4 regions of the Leisingera thetidis genome follow, and region 3 is predicted to be linked to each of the others. Evidence: riboswitches for the same ligand, from Rfam matches in the RefSeq annotation. Region 3 holds a riboswitch; each other region holds the start of a gene.

Region 1 (4,174 bases), 410 kb from region 3:
GCGGCTGCTCTATGCCTTTGCGCCGCCCGGCTACAGCCATGACGGCAGCCGCGGGACCTCGGCCCGGATCAAGGCCGGCCATCTGGCGCGCCACCCCGAAGACGCCGGCACCCCCGGCTTCGGCGGCTGAGGCCGGGGCGCCCGAGGCAAATCATTCAAATGCGATCTTTAATTCCGCCTCAACCCTTTTGCCTGAAGCTGCGGCAAGGATCATACTGTGTCACAACTTTGCCGGAACAGGGCCGCAGCAGCACATGAACAGACAACACCCCCTTGCAGATCTGCCCGAAGGCTCCGAAAACCCGCTGAACGCGGCAGTGGCCGGCCGCGACCGGTCGACGCTGGATATGGTGGCCGAAGCGGTGCGGCACGATCAGACCGTGCTGGCCTACCAGCCCGTCATGCAGGCAATGGCACCGCATGGCGTCGCCTTTTACGAAGGATACATCCGGGTGCTGGACCCGACCGGGCGGGTGATTCCCGCCCGCGAGTTCATGCATGTGGTCGAGGACAAGGAAATCGGCCGCGAACTGGACTGCCTGGCGCTGCAGCACGGGTTGCGGGCGCTGGAAAAATCCCCGCATATCCGGCTGTCCGTCAACATGTCGGCCCGCTCCATCGGCTATCAGCGCTGGACCCGGGTGCTGGCAAGCTTCCTGAAACGCGACCCCGCCCTGGGCGAGCGGCTGGTGCTGGAAATCACCGAGGCGTCGGCCATGGCGGCACCGGAGCTGGTCACTGATTTCACCGGCCGGATGCAGCAGCACGGGATTGCCTTTGCGCTCGACAATTTCGGCGCCGGCACCACCGCGATCGGCCATTTCCGCCAGTTCTTCTTTGACGCGGTCAAGATCGACGGCCAGTTTGTGCGCGGTATTCACGCCAACCACGACAACCAGGCGGTTGTCCGGGCCCTGGTCGGGATTGCCAAGCAGTTTGACATGTTCATTGTCGCGGAATCGGTGGAAAGCCGGGAAGATGCTGAATTCCTTGTTGAAAACGGCGTCGACTGCCTGCAGGGCTTTCTGTTCGGCGCACCGTCCGTTGCACCGCCCTGGATCGAGTCCATGAAACAGCGCCAGCAAACAGGCTGAAGGCGGCTGGCAGCCGCCGCAAGGCTGCGCAGGAAAACGGCAGGAAAGCGGTGCAGCAAGTTCTTGCGCCTGAGCCGGTGCCTCCGCCTGTTCCGGTGCCTCCGCACGGTCCGCTTTCGGGGCATGCCGCCCGCTTGGCCCGCTCCGGGGCGGCCGCCGCCGCGCTCCCGCCCGCCGCCGGCTGCGGTGCCCCTGCTCATCCCCGGTCTTGACAGAGCCGGTCCGATTTGCCTAAGTCGCGGCCATTCTGGTCCGGCTGGGAAACCACCCGGTTAATAGGGAACACGGTGCGGTGTAGCCAAAAGGCGCCAAATCCGTGACTGCCCCCGCAACTGTGAGCGGAGAGCAATGCTGCGATATGCCACTGCCCCCAGGGGCGGGAAGGCGCGGCAACGCCTCGACCCGCGAGTCAGGAGACCTGCCAGGATGATCACCCTATCCCGGTGCGGGGCGCGCCGCAGATAACGGATTTCCGTAGTGGTGGCAGTTTTCACCGTCTGCGGGGGCAATGCCTTTCAAAGACCCAAATTCGAACATGCTGCCCGCCCCGGGCAGCCGCTTGGCCTGTGCGTGCTGCGCGGGCCGGGAGGAATGGAATATGCGCAAGGCAACCCTGTCCCCGATCGCCTCACTGGCCGCCGCCCTGGCCGCCGTCCCCGCCATCGCAACCGCCCAGGACGCGGAGATCACCGATCTGGGCGAAATCATCGTCTCCGGCGGCTTCACCCCGGTCGAGGCGCAGAAATACGGCCGCGCCGTCTCGGTCCTGACCAGCGAAGAGATCGAAGACCGCGGCATCAGCACCGTTCAGGACGCGCTGCGCTCGGTTCCCGGCCTGATGGTGAGCGGCTCCGGCGACAGCTTCACCCAGGTCCGCATCCGCGGCGCCGAAGCCAACCACACGCTGATCCTGATCGACGGCGTCGAGGCCTCGGGCGGTGACAGCGAATACTTCCTCTCCGGCCTGGACACCGCCAATATCGAGCGCATCGAGGTGCTGCGCGGCCCGCAGTCGGTGTTCTACGGCTCCAACGCCTCCGCCGGCGTGATCAACATCATCACCAAGACCGGCGGCATCGGCACCGAATACGGCGGCAGCGCCGAGGCCGGCACCGACGGTTACCGCGCCTCGGCGCGGGTTTCGTCGCGGACCGGACGCGGTGGTATCGCCTTCAGCTTCGCCCATGATAACGACGACGGCTTTGACGCTTCCGGCGACGGCGGCGAAGAAGACGGCATCCGCCGCAATACCCTGCAGCTGAAGGGCGATTTTCTGGCCACCGGCCGGCTGAAGCTCGGCTTCAACTTCCGCTCCTCGGATGAGCGCTATGACAGCGACAGCACGTCTTTCACCGCGGCGGATGCGGCCAGCTATGTCGTGGACGATCCGGCGCAATTCAGTGACCGCGATGAGCAGCTGGCCCAGGTCTATGGCGAGCTGGACACTCTGGGCGGCCGCCTGACGCACCGGCTGTCGCTGGAGCGCACGGACTTTGACCGCTCCCTCAACGGCGGCACCCCGACCGAGACCAGGACCGAAGCGGCGAAGTACCTGCTGAGCTTCGGCCTGGACGGGCAGCCCGCAGACAAGGCGGAGCATCTGCTGAACGCAATGCTGGAATGGGAAGAGGATTCCAGCAGCTCCAACCCGGCCTTTGTGCGCGAAACCAAGTCGATTGCCCTGGAATACCGCGGCAGCTTTGCCAATGGCCTGGACCTGCAGCTGGGGGTGCGCCACGACAGCAACAGCGTCTTCGAAGACGCGACCAGCTGGACCGCCAGCGCCTCCTATACCTTCGCAGGCAGCGGCGTGCGCCTGCACAGCTCGGCCGGCACCGGCATCGTGAACCCCTCCTACTTTGAGCTGTTCGCCAACAGCACCTTTGGCGCCACCACCTACCTTGGCAACCCGGACTTGCAGCCTGAGGAAAACCGCAGCTTCGATTTCGGGGTTGAGGTACCGTTGCTGCAGGGGCGCGGGCGGGTTGACGCAACCTATTTCGATGAGACGCTGACGGGCGAGATCGAGAGCTACATGGTGAATGCAACCACGTTCTCCTACCGCAACCAGGCCGGCGGCAGCGACCGCAAGGGTGTCGAGCTGGCGGCCAGCCTGGACGCCACCGATGCCCTCGATCTGCGCCTCTCCTACACCTATCTGGACGCCACCAACCCCAATGGCTCGGTCGAGATCCGCCGCCCGGAGCATGAGTTGCTGCTGAGCGCCACGCTTGACACCTTCAACGGCCGCGGCTCGGTTGCTGCCGATATCCGCCATGTGGCAGGCAACTGGGACAGCCAGTTCTTCGGCGCCTTTGCCACCGCCGAGCTGCCGGACTACACCACCGTGAATGTGGCGGCCCAGTATGAGCTGACGGATAACGTGGTGCTGACCGGGCGCGTCACCAACCTGTTCGACGAGGACTACGCGGACGTCTGGGGCTACGCCAAGCGCGGCCGTGCGGCCTATGTTGGCGTCAGAGCCTCGTTCTGATCCATGCTCCGTCTGCCCGGCATAGCCCTTGCCCTCCTCTGGGCCGCCGCCGCCGCCTGTGCCGGGCCGTCGCGCGTGGTCACCATGAACCTTTGCGCCGACCAGCTGGCGATGATGCTGGCGGGCCCCGGCCAGCTGGCCTCGGTGTCCTATATCGCGCGGGATGCCCGTGCCTCGGCCATGGCAAAGGAGGCCTTGGCCTATCCCGTCAATCACGGGCTGGCCGAGGAGATCTATCTCCTGCAGCCGGATCTGGTGATTGCCGGTGCGTATTCCACCCCGGCCACCACCGACATGCTGCGCCGCCTTGGCGTGCCGGTGGCGGTGTTCCAGCCCGCCCGCTCGCTGCAGGATGTGCGGGCGCGGATCCTGCAGATGGGTGAGGCCCTGGGCCGCGAGGCGGCCGCCCGCCGGCTGCTGGCGGACTATGACCAGCGGCTGGCCGCGCTGCAGAACACCGGGCCGGCGGCGCCGCGCGCCGCGCTTTATGCCGCCAACAGGTTCACCTCCGGCAGCCTGACCCTGGCGGGCCGGATCCTGCAGGCGGCGGGGCTGCGCAACATCGCGGATGAGCTGGGCTATGCGC
Region 2 (4,174 bases), 1.7 Mb from region 3:
CTGTCTCCCCGCCACTCACTCAGCCGGCCTCAGAACCGCCGTCTGCTGGATGGCCCGCGTTTCCGCCCTTGCGCAGCAGGTAGATATCCATGATCCAGCCATGCGCGGCCCGCGCCTTGGCCCGGGCTTCGATGATCTGCTCGGCGGCCTCGGACAGCGGTCCCGCAACGGAAATCTGGTTTTCCATGCCGGCATAGGCGGTCCAGAAGATCTCTACCCCAGCCGGATCGATGGACTGAAACGAGCATTCCCCGTCCAGCATGATCACCAGCGTATCGGCACTGTCCGGCCAGCCGTCTTCACGCAGGCGCCGTCCTGTGGTGATGGTGAACGGCGCGCCGATTTCATTGACCGGGATCGCATGCGCCGCGGTCAGCGCCTGAATCGAGGTGATGCCGGGAATGACCGTCAGCTTGATCTCCGCCAGTTTCTTCAGCCGCTCGGCGATCCGCATGGTGCTGTCGTAGAGCGAGGGATCGCCCCAGACCAGGAACCCGGCCTTGCCGCCCGCGGGCAGGTGTGCGGTGATGTTCTGCCACCAGATCTCCGCGATGGCGTCGTGCCAGTCGTCGACCCGCTGGCGGTAGCTTTTGGTGGCCTCATCCCGCACCGGCAGGGCGAATTCGACGATCTTCGGGCCATCGCCCTTGATCGTCCGGTCGCAGATCGCGCGCCTGAGGCCCGCCAGGTCGTCCTTGCCCGCGCCCTTGTTGGGGATCAGGATCAAATCCTGCGCGTTCAGCGCGTCGATCGCCTGCAGTGTCATGTGCTGCGGGTTGCCGGTGCCGATGCCGATCAGGGAAAGCTCAATCATGACGGGGCCTTTCACGTGAAAACACGGCCCCCTATGGGGCCGCGCTGAGGGTCTTGCAAGTGTGCAGTTGCGGTCAGGAGCCTCCGCCGTCCGCGGGAGCGGTGGTCTTGGCTTCGACCGGTTCGCCCGCGACCATCAGCGGGCTGTGGCTGTTGGTGTTGAGCGAGACCTTCACCTCGGCCCCTTCGGGCAGCGATGGGATATGCATCCAGCCGGCATAAAGCCGGGCGAGTTTTTCACCGTTCACATAGATATGCGCATGGCCTTCGCCCGGCACATCCGCGGCGGAGGCGTTTTCGGGGGCAAACCGGAAGTTCTGCGGCAGCACTTGCAGGTTCCAGCCGGCCATCGGATCCTTGATCAGCTGAATCGCAACGCTGGGCGCATCGCTGCCCGCGGGCAGGTCGACAGCAGTGGAGTGATCATGGGCCATGGCCTCGGCATGAGTGCCGCCGTGATGGGCCGGGTCGCCGTGGTCGTGGCCGTCAAAGGTGACGCCATTGCCGGCGGCAATCACAAAACCGGCGCCGCCGCCAAAGATCAGGCCGATCGCGAAGAGAGCGAGAGAGCGGGACATCTTGTCATCCTCGGAAAAGAAAACCCCCGCCGGACAGAGCCGGCGGGGAGCAATGCGGAGCGGGATCAGGCTGCCGCGGCTTCGCGCTTGCCTTCGGCCTGCCAGAAGTAGCCGGCAAAGCTGCCCAGCAGCACCCAGGCGGCCATGCCGATGCCGAATGCACGGGCGGCAAACAGCGCGCCGATCTCGGTCGGAACCGGGCCCGAGAACGTTTCCGGCTCAGGTGCGCCGACGATATGCGGGGCCATCAGCAGGAGCGCCGCGACCAGGTAGCTGACCAGATTGCCGCCAAAGGCAATCAGCCACATGGCAACACCGGCCGCTGCGACGGTGACGGTCCACCAGACCTGGCGCACGCCGACGTCTGCGGCCGCGACACCCGGCACTTCCGGCGCCAGCGACAGGCCGGGCGCGAAGTGGAAGGTGATGAACCCCGCCAATCCCCACAGAAGGCCTGTGCGGGCATTGATCACATGCCCCTGGCGCTCGGCCACGGACATCAGCGCCGCCATCACCAGCGCATACCCGGTATAGGTCAGCATGGTGAAGATGATGCTGAGACCGTCGCGCATGGGCTCGGCGAACAGGCCGGGCAGATCGGGGTGGGCAGTTACGGGGGCAGCGCCGAAATGCACCAGCTCGCCGCCCTCGTAGAGTTCGGCGTGGAGCAGCACGGGCTGCACGAAATACAGCTGCAGCAGGGCGGTAATCAGCCCTGCTGCAGCGCCAGCGAACAGGCCGCTGGTCAGAATGCGACTGAACATGGCCTTAGTGGCAGGGGAAGCCGGTTGCGTGGCGCACGTCATGAGCGGCGTCATGCAGGGCGGATGCCTGCACATGGCCGGTCAGCGTGATGATCCCCAGGCCCAGAACCACGGCAAACAGCGCCGGAATTACAGTGGTGCCGGCGGCAGAAGCCTTAAGCGTCTTGGTCGTCATTGTCGTCCTCCTTGCCGTCACACCCGACGGCGTAAGTTTGCGTTCCCATACGGCCGGTCTCCTGACTCGCGGGTCGCTGCTGCCTTCCTCCTTCCCGGCGTCTTGCGCGCCAGTGGATAGTGGAAGGCCGCTCGCCGCTCACAGTCGCGGGGGCGGTTGAGGCTTCGGTGCCGCGATTTGGTCCACCGTCCTCATTCCCGTTTCAGTCCCAGTGCTTAGGCACTATCAGACACCATATCGGAGTGTTGTGCCCCGCGCGGGAGCGTCCGGTCAAGGAAGAAACCGCCAAGTTCCGGTCCTTCCGCGTCATGACCGGCGGGAAATCCCGCTGCTGGCGGATCAGGACAGACCGGCCGGTATCCGGGCGATCGCCTTGAACCGCAGCCCCCCCAGGGGACGGGCATCGGCGAAATTGCCGTCCGGGCTTTCGTGATACATCTGCAGGAAGGTCAGCAGGTCCGGCAGGTCCGCGGCGCTGATCTCCCCGAACAGATAGGCGGTCTTGCCGGTTTGGCGCACCGCCAGCGTCTGCGGCCGGGTGCAGCCGGACATGCAGTCCGCCTGTTGCAGCCGGGCGTCCACCCCTGCCGCCTCCAGCGCCGCCGAAACCTGCCCGGGCAGGGCAGGGTCGGCGCCGCGGCAGGTGCGGCAGAGGGTGAGGGTGAGGGTGGGCAGGCTCATTCCGGCTCGGCCAGCGGCCCGTAGAGGATGAGCACAGGCGCCGTGGTCTCCATCTGCCGCAGCAGGGCGGGCAGCTCGCCGACGGTGTGCCGGTGCAGCGATTGTTCGGGTGTCGAGACGCCGAGCGCCACCAGCGCGGGGGTGGTTTCAGGCAGGCCGGCCTCCATCAGCTTTTCCGACAGGTCGGCAAAGGTGCGTTTGCCCATGTAGACCACGGTGGTGGCCTCGCCGTCCGCCAGCGCCGCCATGTTGAGGTCGTCCGGCAGCCCGCCGGTCACGTCATGGCCGGTGATGAACTGCAGCCGCCGCGCCGTCTGGCGCCGGGTGAGCGGGATGTTGGCCGCCGCCGCTGCTGCCGAGGCCGCGGTGACGCCCGGCACGATTTCAAACCCGATGCCGGCTTCGCGCAGGGCAGTGATTTCTTCCTCCAGACGGCCGAAAACGCCGGAATCGCCGGATTTCAGCCGCACCACGCTGAGGCCGGAAGACGCGTAATCGACCAGCAGCTGGCTCACGTGGTCCTGCTTGGGCGAGGGGCGCCCGGCGCGCTTGCCGACGCCGACCAGATCCGCATCGGCGCGGGCGTGGCTCAGGATCGGGCCGGAGGACAGATCATCGAAAAGGATCGCATCCGCCGCCTCCAGCCGCTTGACCGCCTTGACGGTCAAGAGTTCCGGGTCGCCGGGGCCGGAAGAGACAAAGCTGACGAAACCGCTCATGCGCGCTCTCCGGTGATCAGGTGGAAGAAGGTGCCGGTGACATTGCCTTTGATGGAGCCGGTCTCGGGCACCGGGCCGCCGTCGGCATCCATGACATTGGCCAGCGGTGCGTCGGGTTCTTCGAGGATGGTGGAATAATGGAACTCATGCCCGCGCAGGGCGGTGCCCGCAGCGAAACCGGGCATACCGGCCTGCAGCACCGCGCGGCGGTAGCCGAGGTGGAACTTGCGCTTCTCGTAAGAGGTCACAAGGCCCAGCAGCCCGAGCATCCGGTGGCGGTTGCCGTCCTTGTCGATCAGCGCCTCGCCCAGGGCCATGTAGCCGCCGCATTCGCCATGCACCGGTTTGGTTTCCGCATGTCTGCGCAGGCCCCTGCGGAAGGTTTCCGCCGCCGCCAGGGTGCCGCCGTGCAGCTCCGGGTAGCCGCCGGGCAGCCAGACCAGA
Region 3 (4,174 bases):
CGATGTAGTGCCACTCGACCTTCCGGTCTTCCTGCCATTTCAGAATGGCATTCGACGTCAGTTCGGTCCCGCTCGCCATTGTCCTCGGACCAATGGCGGACAAAGCTCGCTCGCTGACCACCATGCAGGGATAGCCACGCGTTCGGGCGATAGTAACGAGCTCACGGGCAACCCGCTGGCCGGAGAGCGAGGTGTCCACGACCGCGGCCAGGCATTCCCGGCTGAAGTCGTCAATGACGCAGAGCACCCGGAAACGGCGGCCATCCCTTGCCCGGCAGGGCATTGCGCAGCAATGTCCCGAGAGGCGGACAAGCGGTCCGAGACGAAGTCCAGCGACCATCTCTGGTTCGGCCCTTGCGGGATCGCCCCTCTCGGCAGCATGCTGCGCATGCGCCTGCCGGGCAGTGATGAGCGCACGCGTCCCAATGACGCGTTTTCGCCCGCCGCGCTTGCGCACGCTCAGCCCCTCTTCGCGGTAGATCCGGTAGAGCGCTACACCCTACAAACGATCCCCCGGATCGTCTGCCTTACGGGCTTCGATCCAGTTCACCTTCCAGCCCTCGCGGCCGAGCAGCAGGTGCAGCCGCCCCTCTCATGGTTTGCAAGCAAACCACTGCCGGGCAGTGGATAGCCGAAGCGCCGCCGTTCGCTGGACAGCTCCTTCAGCCTCTCTCGCAACTCGGCGTCCGCAGGCCTGGTTGATCCACGCCGATGGACGCGCGGATCGATCCCGGCCAGGGCACAGGCCCGCCGCTGGTTGTAGTTCTTCTCTGTCATGGCCCAGTCCACGGCTCTCCGCCTTGCACCGGGCCTCAAAAGGGTTCGCAGGCTCACTCGAACGCATGGCGTTCGCCTGCTGCCATTCCCAGCATCTCTTTCAGCGTTGCCACATCAAGCATGTGCTCGGCCAACATCTTCTTGAGCTTGGCGTTCTCGACCTCCAGAGCCTTCAGCCTCTTGGCCTCGGACACTTCCATGCCGCCATACTTCGAACGCCTTTTGCAGAAAGTGCCATCGCCCCCTCTCGGGACATTGCTGCGCAATGCCCTGCCGGGCGGTGGATGCCGTGCTTCCGGCACAGTTCCTTCGCCCCCATTCCGGCTTGGTGCTCCTTCAGGATGCCAATGATCTGCTCTTCGCTGAAACGGCTTTTCCGCATCGTCTGTCTCCTCGCTTGGAGAACAGGCTAACTTCAAATCGCGGACTTTTCAGGGGAGCACGTCATGCCGAGCCGGCAGCCGTTGCTGGCGTTGCCAGCAGCTCTCCGGCGCCAGCGTGCGGCCTGCGCGGCGGCGGTTTGGCTGGGCATGGGCCCGGCCGGCAGGGGGCACAGGCTTGGCCGGTGCTGCCCCCGTGCGCGCCGCTGATGCGCGGCTCATCTCAATTTGGCACCAGGCCGGCGGCGGCGAATCGATTCTCACAGGGCGATGGCGGATAAACGCATGAAAGATAAGCGCCTTGCCGCAAACAGACCCGCGGATGCCGGTTTGAGATTCTGGCGTGTGTGCCTGTGCCGGCAGCAGAAAACATGCATGTCTTTTTCCGGTTTTGGCGGGTCGGATTTGTCTCCGTCCTATTGCTGGAAATCGGGCAATACCGCGGATAGCAAGGTGCCGTCCTCCGGGGCGGAGAATTGGGAAGCTGGTGTAACTCCGGCACTGCCCCCGCAACGGTGACCCCGGGCAAGGCATGGCAATAACCACTGAGGCAGCGGCTTCGGGAAGGTGCCAGGCCCCGCCGCCTCAAGGCCCCGGGACAGTCCGGAAACCAGCCTTGCCATGAAAACGTCAACCGCGGGCGGCGGCGGGGCGGTTGCGGGCGCGTGGCCTGCAATCCCTCTCCTGATGCCCGCACCCAAGCCAACCTGCCGCGGGGATGCGGCAAAGGAGAGAAGCAGATGCTTCACGACAGCGACATTCTGGCCAAGCTGATGGCCCGGCAGAAAAACTATTCCCTGGAACAGGCGTTCTATACCGATCCGGGGGTTCTGGATCTGGATATGCGGCAGATCTTCTACCGCGAGTGGCTGTTTGCCATTCCGGCCTGCGAGATCCCGAAGGCGGGCAATTTCGTCACCCATCAGGTCGGGTCCTACAACGTCATCATCGTGCGCGGCACCGATGGCGAGGTGCGTGCCTTCCACAACGCCTGCCGCCACCGCGGCTCGGTGGTGTGCAAGGCCAAGAAGGGCAATTCGCCCAAGCTGGTCTGCCCCTACCACCAGTGGACCTATGAACTGGACGGCTCGCTGCTGTGGGCGCGCGACATGGGGCCGGATTTCGACGCCTCCAAACACGGGCTGAAGCCGGTGCATTGCCGCGATCTGGCCGGTCTGATCTACATCTGCCTGGCGGATGAGGCACCGGATTTCGATGCGTTTGCCGCTGTGGCCCGCCCCTATCTGGAGCCGCACGACCTGAGCAACGCCAAGATTGCCCATGAAAGCTCGATCATCGAGAACGGCAACTGGAAGCTGGTCTGGGAGAACAACCGCGAGTGCTATCACTGCGGCGGCAACCACCCGTCGCTGTGCCGGACCTTCCCCGAGGATCCCTCGGTCACCGGTATTGAGGGCGGTGAGACCCCGGCGCACCTGCAAAAACATTTTGACCGGATCGAGGCGGCTGGTATCCCGTCGGCCTTCACTATCGACGCGCGCGGCCAGCACCGGCTGGCGCGGATGCCGCTGAACGAAGGCGCCGAGAGCTATACCCTGGACGGCAAGGCGGCGGTTGCCAAGCAGCTGGGCCGGGTGCCGTTCGCCGATGCGGGCACGCTGTTGAAGTTCCACTACCCGACCACCTGGAACCACTTCCTGCCGGATCATTCCATCGTGTTCCGCGTCACCCCGATCAGCCCGACCGAAACCGAAGTCACAACCAAATGGCTGGTGCACAAGGATGCGGTCGAGGGCCAGGACTATGACCTGAAGCGCCTCACTGAGGTCTGGATGGCCACCAACGACGAGGACCGCATTGTGGTCGAGGACAACCAGCGCGGCATCAACTCGCCCGCCTATCAGCCCGGACCCTATTCCGAAGTGCAGGAAAGCGGCGTCATCCAGTTCTCCAACTGGTATGCCGAACACCTGACCCGCGCGCTGACCGGCCGCCACCTGATCGCGGCGGAGTAACGGCATGGGACTGCAGGCGAATTTCGAAACGCTGGACGAGACCCTGGCGTGGAAGGACGACGAGAAGCTGGAATGCGTCTCGGTCGTGCCGGAAGCGCCGGACACCACCACCTTCAGCTTCCGCGCGCCGTCCGGCGCGTGGTTCAAATACCAGCCGGGCCAGTTCCTGACGCTGGAACTGCCGGTGCCGGGCGGCACCGTCTGGCGCACCTACACCATCAGCTCCTCGCCGTCGCGGCCGCTGTCGATCTCGGTCACGGTGAAGGCGCAGGCCGACAGCATCGGCACCCGCTGGATGCTGGACAACCTGCGCCCGGGCATGCTCCTCAAGGCCTCCGGCCCGGCGGGCGTGTTCACCCTGCCCAAGCGCCCGAACGGCAAGTTCCTGTTCATCTCCGCAGGCTCCGGCATCACGCCGAGCCTGTCGATGACCCAGTACCTGTTTGACCGCGGCCAGTCGCCCGACATCAGCTTCATCAACTGCGCCAAGCGGCCCAGCGAGATCATCGCGCGGCGCCAGCTTGAAGGCATGGCGGCGCGGGTGCCCGGCATCAAGCTGCATTTCGTGGTGGAGGAGGATGACCCCTATCAGGTCTGGACCGGCTACCGCGGCCAGCTCAATCAGATCATGCTGGGCCTGATCGCCGGCGACTACCTGGAGCGCGAAGTCTATTGCTGCGGCCCGGAACCGTTCATGCAGGCGGTGCGCGACATGCTGAACGGCCTGGGCTTCGACATGGAGAACTACAACCAGGAGAGCTTTGGCGCGCCGGTTGAGACCGAGGCCGATGCGCCTGAGATCGACGATGTGGTGCCGGAAGAGACCGCTGCCGCCGAGATCACCTTTGCCGCCTCCGGCGTGACCGCGAGCTGCACCGAGACCGACACGGTTCTGGCTGTGGCCAAGGCCTCGGGGCTCAATATCCCGTCGGGCTGCACCTTCGGCATCTGCGGCACCTGCAAGGTCAAGAAGACCGCGGGCGACGTGCATATGGTCCACAACGGCGGCATCTCGGAAGAGGACGTCGAGGCAGGCTACAT
Region 4 (4,174 bases), 920 kb from region 3:
GATCACCAGGCCGACAAAGCCGATCGAGCCGACGATCGATACCATCACCGCGGTCATCAGCGCGGTGGCAAAGATCAGCACCACCTGCACCCGCCGCACCGGGATGCCCAGCGCCGCGGCGGAATCGGTGCCGAAGGTGAAGGCATCCAGCGCCCGCGCATGGAACCGGCAGATCACCCAGCCCGCCAGCGCCAGCGGCACCGCCAGCCACACGTCCGGCCAGCGCACGCCGCTGAGGTTGCCCATCAGCCAGAACATGATGCCGCGGGCCTGATCGGCATTGGCGGACTTGGCGATGATGAAGGCGGTCAGCGCGTTGAACAGCTGCGAGCCGGCGATGCCCGCCAGCACGATCTGCGCCGCCGCCGCCCGGCTGCCCCCTGCCCCGGCGGCGCGCGCCAGCAAAGCGACAAAGCCGAAGGCCAGCAGCGCCCCGTTGAAGGCGCCAAAAGACAGCGACAGAGCCCCGCCGCCAAGCCCGGCAATGGTGACAGCCACCGCCCCGGTGGAGGCGCCGGCCGAAATTCCAAGAATGTAAGGATCGGCCAGCGCATTGCGCAGCAGGGCCTGCAGCACCACCCCGGTCACCGCCAGCGCCGCACCGCAGGCCCCCGCCACCAGTGCCCGCGGCAGCCGGTAGCTCCAGATGATGCCCTGGTCCACCGGGTCCACCGGCAGCCCCGCTCCGGCCAGTTTGTTGGCCAGAACCGACAGGACAAGGTCAGGCGCAAGCGCGGTTTCCCCGATCATTGCGCCCGCCAGAACCGCCGCAGCCAACACCGGCAGGGCCAGACAGACGCCCCTGACGCCCTGCCATGCAACTGCGGCGGCCGCGCTCATTCGCCGGCGCCGATCGCGCTGAGTTCAGCGGCCAGATCCTCCAGCGCCGGAATCGCCCGAATGGTGGCATCCATCGCCTGGGCGTCCATCACCACGATGCGGCCGTTCTTCACAGCATCCATCTGGCTGGCGACCGGGTCGGTGCGCAGGAACTCCAGCTTTTTCTCGTGGTCATCTGCGGCAAAGCGGCGGCGGTCCATGCGGGCAATCACGATCACCGTCGGGTTGGCCCTGGCGATGGTTTCCCAGCCGACGGTGGGCCATTCCTCGTCCGTTTCGATCACATTGCGCAGGCCCAGCTGCTGCATCATGTAGCCGGGCGCGCCTTTTTGGCCGGCCACAAACGGGTCACTCTCCAGTTCGGGCGACGAAAACCAGAACACGGCAGAGGCATCCTCCAGCGCAACCTCCTGCGCCTTGGCAACAGCCGCGGCTTCGCGCGCCTTGTAGCCGGCCACCAGTTCGGCGCCCTTTTCCGCTTCGCCGAAGATCGCTGCCAGTTCCTCGATGCCCTGATAGAGGCTGCCGGTGGTGAACATCTGCGTGCGGGTGCCGTCGCCGCCGGTGGTGTTGTCCTTGCCGACGCAATCGGCGGGCATCACATAGGTCGGGATGCCGAGGTCATGGAACTGCTCGCGCTTGGCAACGATGCCTTCGGGTCCGACGTGCCATTCGTATTGCGCCGCCACCAGGCCGGGGCGCTTGGCCACCACGCTTTCAAAGCTCGGGTCGTTGTCGGCCAGCCGTTCGACCTTGGCGTTCACGTCTGCATATTCCGGCAGCACGTCGTTGAACCAGACCGAGGTGCCCAGCACCTTGTCGCCCAGCCCCAGCGCATAGAGCACTTCTGTGGCAGCCTGGCCAACCGTCACGGAGGACGCCGCAGGCGCCTCGAAGGTGACGGACTGGCCGCAGTTTTCGATGGTCAGCGGAAAGCTTTCGCCGGCAGCCGCAGCCTGGGCCGCGAGAGTGAAGGACAGGCCGATCAGGCCGGAACGCAGGAACATGACTTTCGATCTCCATGTGTCAATGACCGGAGAACGGGTGAAAGGGCATTGACCGGTGAGGCGAGGCGGACAACCGGGGCCTTCCGCCTGTGCAGCCGAGCCGGGTCCGGCAGCGGTGGCACGTTTTCATCGGCAACCTCCCCGGACAACCCCGCCCGGTGTGTTTCGGTTTTGCCGGCAGGTCTCCTGACTGGCGGGTCACTGTCTGTCCCGTCTTCCCAGACCGTTGCGGGCCAGTGACACGATGGGACAGCTCTCGCCGCCTACAGTTGCGGGGGCAGTTCCGTTTGGCGCCCGAAAGCACCGCGGATTCCCTCTTAGCCCTTGCGGGACCGGTAGAGCGCGGGTAGCGCATCAATTCCGCTGCGGCAAGAAAAAGTTATGCTGCTCCGGGAAATCTCCGCAAACAGCGCATCTGCGCCGCGGCAAGGACGCCGCCCGGGCGCAGCTGGAGCCGCCGCGTCAAATGCCGGTGCTGCATAGCCGCCGCGGCTGCCGTCCGGGGCGCAGTTCTGCGCCGGAGAAATATTGATTTTCCTCAGATGATCTCATCTTCATCAAACATCGGATCATCCTCCAGCTGCGTGCTGAGGTCCTCTACCGTGTCCCCGGCCCTCTCAAAGGAACGGATGCTGCCCAGATTGAACACGGCGTCCCCCTCGTTCACCACCGGCATCATCGCGCGGCCGACTATAAGCCCGTCGAAAGGCGCCAGGATTTCCTGGTCCTCCTCCCCAAAGGGGTCGGAAACGGATCCCATCAGCTCCCCCTGCCGGACCAGCCCGCCATCGGCTTTGTACACTCTGAGGAGGCCGCCCATTGGCGCCCGCAGCCATTTGCTGGAAGAACAGAACTGCGGCGGTGTCTTGGGTTTGGAAATGCCTTTGGCCGGCAGCATCCCCATGTGCCGCATTACCCGCAGGATGCCGGCCAGCCCGGCCCTGACCGACAACTCGTCAAAGCGCAGCCCCTCGCCCGCCTCATACAGAAGGACATCCTTGCCCATCTCCATGGCCGCGCTGCGCAGGGAACCTTCGCGAAGAGCGGACCGCATCACGATGGGCGGGCCGAAGACTCCGGCGAGGTCCCGGGCGCGCGGGTTGCCGGGCGGGATGCGGATCTGCGGAAAGTTCGTCCGATGGATCGCCGCCGAGTGCAAATCGATCCCGAGATCCGACCGGGCGACAATTTCGGTCATAAACAAATGCGCCAGACGCGACGCCAGCGATCCATGCTCGCTGCCGGGAAACACCCGGTTGAGATCCCGCCTGTCAGGCAGATAGCGGGACCTGCTGATGAAGCCGAAGGCGTTGACAATCGGCACCGCGATCAGAGTGCCCTTGAGCACCGCCAGGTTCGGCGTCCGCAGCAGCCGGCGCACGATTTCCACACCGATCACTTCGTTGCCATGCACGCCGCCGCTGACAAAAATCACCGGCCCGTCCCGACGGCCATGCACGACATGCGCCGACATGGTGACCGGCGTGTGATCGGACAGGACACTGACCGGAAGGTCGACGGTAAGCCGGGATCCCGGCGCCACCTCGGCGTGGCCGATGGTGAAGGGCGGACGCGCCTTCATGCCGTTACCCTTTGCCCTTGGTTTTGGTGGCCCCGGTCTTGGCATGTTTTTCCAGGAATTCGATCATCTTGCCGGCGATATCCAGGCCGGTGGCGTTTTCCACCCCTTCCAGGCCGGGGGACGAGTTGACCTCCATGACCACCGCGCCGTGATTGGCCCGCAGCATGTCGACGCCGCAGGCGTTCAGCCCCATGGTCTTGGCCGCGCGGACGGCGGTGGCGCGCTCCTCCGGCGTCAGCTTGACAATCTGGGCCGACCCGCCGCGGTGCAGGTTGGAGCGGAAATCGCCTTCGGCCCCGGTGCGCTTCATCGCGGCAACCACCTTGCCGCCGATGACAATCGCCCGGATATCGGTGCCGCCGGATTCCTTGATGAATTCCTGCAGCAGGATGTTGACCCCGGCGCCGCGGAACGCCTCGACCACCGATTTTGCCGAACGGTCGGTATCGGCCAGCACCACGCCGATGCCCTGCGTGCCTTCCAGCAGCTTGATCACAATCGGCGCGCCGCCGGCGAGTTTGAGCACCTCTTCGGTCTGCTTGGGGTCGTGCGCGAAGGTGGTGACCGGCAGCCCGACGCCATCGCGGGACAACAGCTGCATCGAGCGCAGCTTGTCCCGCGACCGCCCGATGGCGACGCTTTCATTCAGCGGGTAGACCCCCATCATTTCGAACTGGCGCAGCACCGCGGTGCCGTAGAAGGTGACCGATGCCCCGATCCGCGGGATCACGGCGTTATAGCCTGT

The links. Region 3 has a riboswitch for cobalamin ahead of OKQ63_RS17725 (aromatic ring-hydroxylating oxygenase subunit alpha). Riboswitches for the same ligand answer to the same signal wherever they lie in the genome.
Region 1: linked by a shared signal. The riboswitch ahead of OKQ63_RS15675 (TonB-dependent receptor plug domain-containing protein) and the one ahead of OKQ63_RS17725 (aromatic ring-hydroxylating oxygenase subunit alpha) in region 3 are both predicted to bind cobalamin.
Region 2: linked by a shared signal. The riboswitch ahead of OKQ63_RS04725 (CbtB domain-containing protein) and the one ahead of OKQ63_RS17725 (aromatic ring-hydroxylating oxygenase subunit alpha) in region 3 are both predicted to bind cobalamin.
Region 4: linked by a shared signal. The riboswitch ahead of OKQ63_RS13200 (ABC transporter substrate-binding protein) and the one ahead of OKQ63_RS17725 (aromatic ring-hydroxylating oxygenase subunit alpha) in region 3 are both predicted to bind cobalamin.

What each region holds. Positions count from the first base shown of each region.
Region 1 is NZ_CP109787.1:3,261,501-3,265,674, forward strand. Features, by position in the region: gene OKQ63_RS15665 (sterol desaturase family protein) at 1-130, shown strand, start outside; gene OKQ63_RS15670 (EAL domain-containing protein) at 255-1,094, shown strand; cobalamin riboswitch at 1,326-1,534, shown strand; gene OKQ63_RS15675 (TonB-dependent receptor plug domain-containing protein) at 1,693-3,588, shown strand; gene OKQ63_RS15680 (ABC transporter substrate-binding protein) at 3,592-4,174, shown strand, end outside.
Region 2 is NZ_CP109787.1:1,001,868-1,006,041, forward strand. Features, by position in the region: tRNA gene OKQ63_RS04705 (tRNA-Ser) at 1-14, shown strand, start outside; gene cobF (precorrin-6A synthase (deacetylating)) at 20-814, opposite strand; gene OKQ63_RS04715 (hypothetical protein) at 888-1,391, opposite strand; gene OKQ63_RS04720 (CbtA family protein) at 1,457-2,155, opposite strand; gene OKQ63_RS04725 (CbtB domain-containing protein) at 2,160-2,330, opposite strand; cobalamin riboswitch at 2,365-2,582, opposite strand; gene OKQ63_RS04730 (DUF1636 domain-containing protein) at 2,670-3,011, opposite strand; gene cobA (uroporphyrinogen-III C-methyltransferase) at 3,008-3,730, opposite strand; gene OKQ63_RS04740 (cobyrinic acid a,c-diamide synthase CobB) at 3,727-4,174, opposite strand, start outside.
Region 3 is NZ_CP109787.1:3,674,068-3,678,241, reverse strand. Features, by position in the region: partial or broken gene OKQ63_RS17730 (IS3 family transposase) at 1-1,159, opposite strand, end outside; cobalamin riboswitch at 1,592-1,790, shown strand; gene OKQ63_RS17725 (aromatic ring-hydroxylating oxygenase subunit alpha) at 1,898-3,133, shown strand; gene OKQ63_RS17720 (FAD-binding oxidoreductase) at 3,138-4,174, shown strand, end outside.
Region 4 is NZ_CP109787.1:2,752,868-2,757,041, forward strand. Features, by position in the region: gene OKQ63_RS13195 (FecCD family ABC transporter permease) at 1-840, opposite strand, end outside; gene OKQ63_RS13200 (ABC transporter substrate-binding protein) at 837-1,847, opposite strand; cobalamin riboswitch at 2,007-2,198, opposite strand; gene OKQ63_RS13205 (succinylglutamate desuccinylase/aspartoacylase family protein) at 2,386-3,429, opposite strand; gene rimK (30S ribosomal protein S6--L-glutamate ligase) at 3,434-4,174, opposite strand, start outside.